Regions from separate parts of the Kocuria sp. WRN011 genome, predicted to be linked through region 1. Evidence: predicted binding sites of a transcription regulator. Region 1 holds the regulator's gene; the other holds the start of a gene.
What was found. The regulator HrcA, encoded in region 1, represses chaperone genes, less so after heat shock. The targets are predictions, from matches to a motif close to TTNGCACTCGNNNNNNNCGAGTGCNAA.
Positions count from the first base shown of each region.

Region 2: a site for HrcA is predicted at 1,373-1,399, ahead of groES (co-chaperone GroES). Genes of this name have one in related genera too.

Region 1 covers NZ_NSGI01000006.1:135,063-137,262, forward strand. Annotated here, with positions in the region: gene dnaJ (molecular chaperone DnaJ) at 1-560, opposite strand, end outside; gene hrcA (heat-inducible transcriptional repressor HrcA) at 634-1,647, opposite strand; gene CKW39_RS09835 (DUF3097 domain-containing protein) at 1,821-2,200, shown strand, end outside.
Region 2 covers NZ_NSGI01000013.1:21,973-24,172, reverse strand. Annotated here, with positions in the region: gene groL (chaperonin GroEL) at 1-789, opposite strand, end outside; gene groES (co-chaperone GroES) at 898-1,194, opposite strand; gene CKW39_RS14470 (siderophore ABC transporter substrate-binding protein) at 1,615-2,200, shown strand, end outside.

The DNA.
Region 1 (2,200 bases):
GCGCACGGTGCCTGGGTGGTCACCACACCCAGGATCGACTGCTTCTGGTACTGCATGTGACCGGAGCCGCGGCACATGGAGCACGTGGTGGGGCTGGTGCCGGGCTGGCAGCACGAACCTTGACACGTGGGGCAGACGACCGCGGTGTCCACGGTGATGTCCTTCTCAATGCCGAACACTGCGTCCTTCAGCGAAATGCGCACGTTGATGAGCGCGTCCTGGCCCTGTCGGGTACGGGACTGGGGCCCGCGCTGCCCGGCGGCACCGGCGCCCTGGAAGAAGGTCTCGAAGATGTCCGCGAAACCGAAGCCGGAGCCGGGGAAGCCCCCGCCGAAACCGGTGTCGGTTCCGTTCTCGTTACCCGTGGCGTCGTAGACGCGGCGCTTTTCCGGGTCCGCCAGGACATCGTTCGCGTGGGACACACGCTTGAACTCTTCGGCGGCCTCCGGGGAGGGATTCACGTCCGGGTGGAGTTTGCGGGCCTTCTTGCGGTAGGCACGCTTGATCTCTTCCGGGCTGGCATCCCGGGTCACGCCCAGGGTTTCGTAGTGATCGCTCACGATGGAATCGATTCTTCTTTCGTCAGTGTGTGTTTCTCAACGCGGATGGGGAACGGTGCCACGGTGGGCGCCGCTACTCCCCCAGCGTGTGGGACAAATAGCGTGCCACGGCGCGGACCGCGGCCATGGTGGAGGGGTAATCCATTCGGGTGGGACCCACCACGCCCAGTTTGGACACGGATTCTGGGCCGTAGCCGGTGGCCACCACGGAAGTTTCCGCGAGCGGGTCGTCGGTACTGTCGGACCCGATACGCACGGCCACACCACGGACATCCTGTTGCATCTCTGACAACAATCGCAGCATGACCACTTGTTCCTCAAGTGCTTCGAGCACGGGACCGATACTGAGAGCAAAGTCACCGCTGAAGCGCGCCAGGTTGGCCGTGCCGGCCATGACCAGTCGGTGGTCCTCCGACGACGCCGCGAGCGACGCGAGTGCCTCGGCCACCACCGTGCCGGCCTCGGCCAGTTCCGGGGGCAGCTGCCGAACCAGGTTCGAGGCGCCCGCGGGTACGTCCTGCAGGGGCCGCCCCATGACCGACGCCAGCACACGGGCCCGCAGCTCCATGAGTTCGTGCTCGGGCAGTGCCCGGCTCACTTCAACGATGCGCTGCAGGACCCGGCCGGACGTGGGAATGAACACGACCAGCAGGGAGGTGCCGCCCACGTCCACGAGCTCCACGTGGCGCAGGGTGGTGCCGGAGGCCGCCGGGTACTGGATCACTGCCACCTGGTGCGTTAGCTGGGCGAGGAGCCGCACGGTGCGTTCCATGGCGTCGTCGAGGTCGTCCGCGCCGTCCAGGAACGACTGGATGGCGCGTTTCTGCGGAGACGACAATGGCCGAACCGAGGCAATCTGGTCCACGAAGGTGCGGTAACCCTTGTCCGTAGGGATGCGGCCGGAACTGGTGTGCGGGGCCACGATCAGGCCGTCTTCCTCCAACGCGGCCATGTCGTTGCGGACGGTGGCGGAGGAAACGCCCAATTGATGCCGTTCCACCAGCGCCTTGGATCCCACGGGCTCCCGTGAATGGACGTAGTCCTCGACAATGGCCCGCAAGATTTCTGCTCTGCGCGGCTGGCTCACTCGTGTCACCTCCCCGGCGTGGACGGGCTTGCACCATGGATCTGGTCTCCGTGGCTATTTTGGCACTCAATGGTTGACAGTGCTAATTCACATGAGTCTACCCCCGGTCTCCCCGCACGCTATTTGGTACGCTCGCGGCTGATCATCCACCCCGCACGTGAGGACGGCGCATCGTGACAGCATCCGGTTGGACCTGGGGCCCGCAGGATTTGACCAGCCCAGCGGTGGCCCGCACCGGACCCGTGCCCCGCGAGACCGCGCTGGAACCCGGCATGGTTCTCGAAGATGCGCAGACCGGCTGGGTGGGTGCCGCGGTGAGCCTGGAAACCATTGGTGGTATGCGCGTGGTCGGTCTGGAGGACCGGCACGGGAAGATCAAGACCTTTCCGCTCGGACCCGGGTTCCTGCTCGACGGTGAGCCCATCAAGCTGGGGCCACCCGCGCGAAAGACCGGGCCCAAGAAACCCGCTCGCACCCGCTCGGGCTCCGTGGCGGTGGAGGGGTTGCGCGCCAGCGTGGCCAAGGAGTCACGCATCTGGGTCGAGGGCTATCA
Region 2 (2,200 bases), on a different contig from region 1:
CTTGTTGACCACAAGGGTGGACAGGGCCTCGCCCTCGACGTCCTCCGCGATGATGGTCAGCGGCTTCTTGGCCTGCAGTACCTTTTCCAGAACCGGCATCAGGTCCTGCACGGAAGAGATCTTGCCCTGGTAGAGCAGGATCAGGCTGTCTTCGAGGACGGCTTCCTGGCGCTCCTGGTCGGTGATGAACGACGGCGAGAGGTAGCCCTTGTCGAACTGCATACCTTCGGTGACGTCCAGCTCGACCTCGGTCGAGGAGCCGTCTTCGATGGTGATGACGCCGTCGGTCCCCACGGTCTCGAAAGCGCGAGCGATCAGCTCACCGATTTCCGGGGACTGAGCGGAGATCGCGGCCACGTGGGCCACGTCCTGACCTTCGACCGGGCGGGCGTTGTCCAGCAGACGCTGGGACACGGCCTCCACGGCTGCTTCGATTCCGCGCTTGATCTCGCTGGGGGCCGCACCGGCGGCCACGTTGCGCAGACCCTCCTTGACCAGGGCCTGCGCCAGCACGGTCGCGGTGGTGGTGCCGTCACCGGCAACATCGTTGGTCTTGGTGGCAACTTCCTTGGCGAGCTGAGCGCCGAGGTTCTCGTACGGGTCGTCCAGCTCTACTTCGCGAGCAATGGTGACGCCGTCGTTGGTGATTGTGGGGGCGCCCCACTTCTTGTCGAGAACGACATTGCGCCCGCGCGGGCCGAGGGTCACCTTGACGGTGTCGGCAAGCCGGTTGACACCGGCCTCAAGGGCTTTGCGAGCGGCGTCGTTGAACGCCAACTGCTTGGGCATGTGTGCTCCTTATCGGGCGAGAAAACTAAGGGTGAAAAACGCGGTACCCGTGCGCCACCCACTCACGAGTAGGCGCAGCGGGCACCGCGCAGAAAGGATTCTGAAGACTTACTTCTCGATGACTGCCAGCACGTCACGTGCCGGGAGCACGAGGTACTCTTCGCCGTTGTACTTGACCTCGGTTCCGCCGTACTTGGAGAAGATGACCAGGTCACCTTCCTTGACGTCCACGGGGATGCGGTTGCCCTTGTCGTCGACGCGGCCCGGACCCACAGCCAGGACGGTGCCCTCCTGGGGCTTCTCCTTGGCGGTATCGGGGATGACCAGACCGGAAGCAGTGGTCTGCTCGGCGGCCAGCGGCTGGACCACAATGCGGTCCTCGAGGGGCTTGATGGAGACCGACACGATCTCTCCCTTTCTTTAGGCGTATGAGACGGTGAGCGCCCACGGTGGTTCACGGGGTCCCGTGACCGCGGATGCGCTACGAGCCAGTTGGCGTGCCAACCGTCGTCGCGGTGCCGATTGAGCGCCTGGCCCTTAGCACCCTCACCCGGAGAGTGCCAATAGTCACTCTAGGGTTGGCCTGGCAGTCGGTCAAGGCGAGTGCCAGACGTTCACTCGCCGATGAAAACAATTAGGTAAGTAACACGTTCGCTATTAGCTTGCGCACACCCAATTCCTCCCGCTAGTTTGTCAGGTAAGGCAAACCTAAGACGATGCATTCGCAGGTCAGGGTTCGACGGCGCCGTCGTACCTACCTGGCATTGCCGCCGGGTTTGCGCGGCCGCACGATCCCGCACCTTCCCTGAACACTTGAGGAACGACATGAACCGCATCAGCCCCAAGGCCATGGCACTGCTCACCGCAGGTGGCCTTCTCGCTCTCACCGGTTGCTCCACCGAAGCCGCTGGCGAGTCCTCCTCCGAGGAAAGCGCCTCGAACGAAACCGTGACCGTGGAACACGTCCAGGGCACCACCGAGGTCCCCAAGAACCCTGAGACCGTGATCTCCATGGACCTGGGGGTCATCGACAGCTTCGAGGCCCTGGGCGAAGAGGTCGACGGCCTGCCCAAGCCCGCATCCTTGCCGGACGAATTCGAGAAGTACCAGGACGAGAAGTACGTCAACGCCGGCGGCATGAAGGAACCGGACATGGAGGCCATCTCGGCCGCCAACCCGGACCTGATCATCATTTCCGGCCGTACCGCGGACTTCTACGACCAGTTCTCGGAAATCGCCCCCACCGTGGACTTGACCATGGATCAGAAGGACCCGGTCGCCTCCTTCAAGAAGCAGTCGGAGACCATCGGTCAGATCCTGGGCAAGGAATCCGAGGTGGAGGAGAAACTCTCGGGCGTGGACCAGCAGATCGCCGACACCAAGGAAGCCGCCACTGATGCCGGTTCCGCCA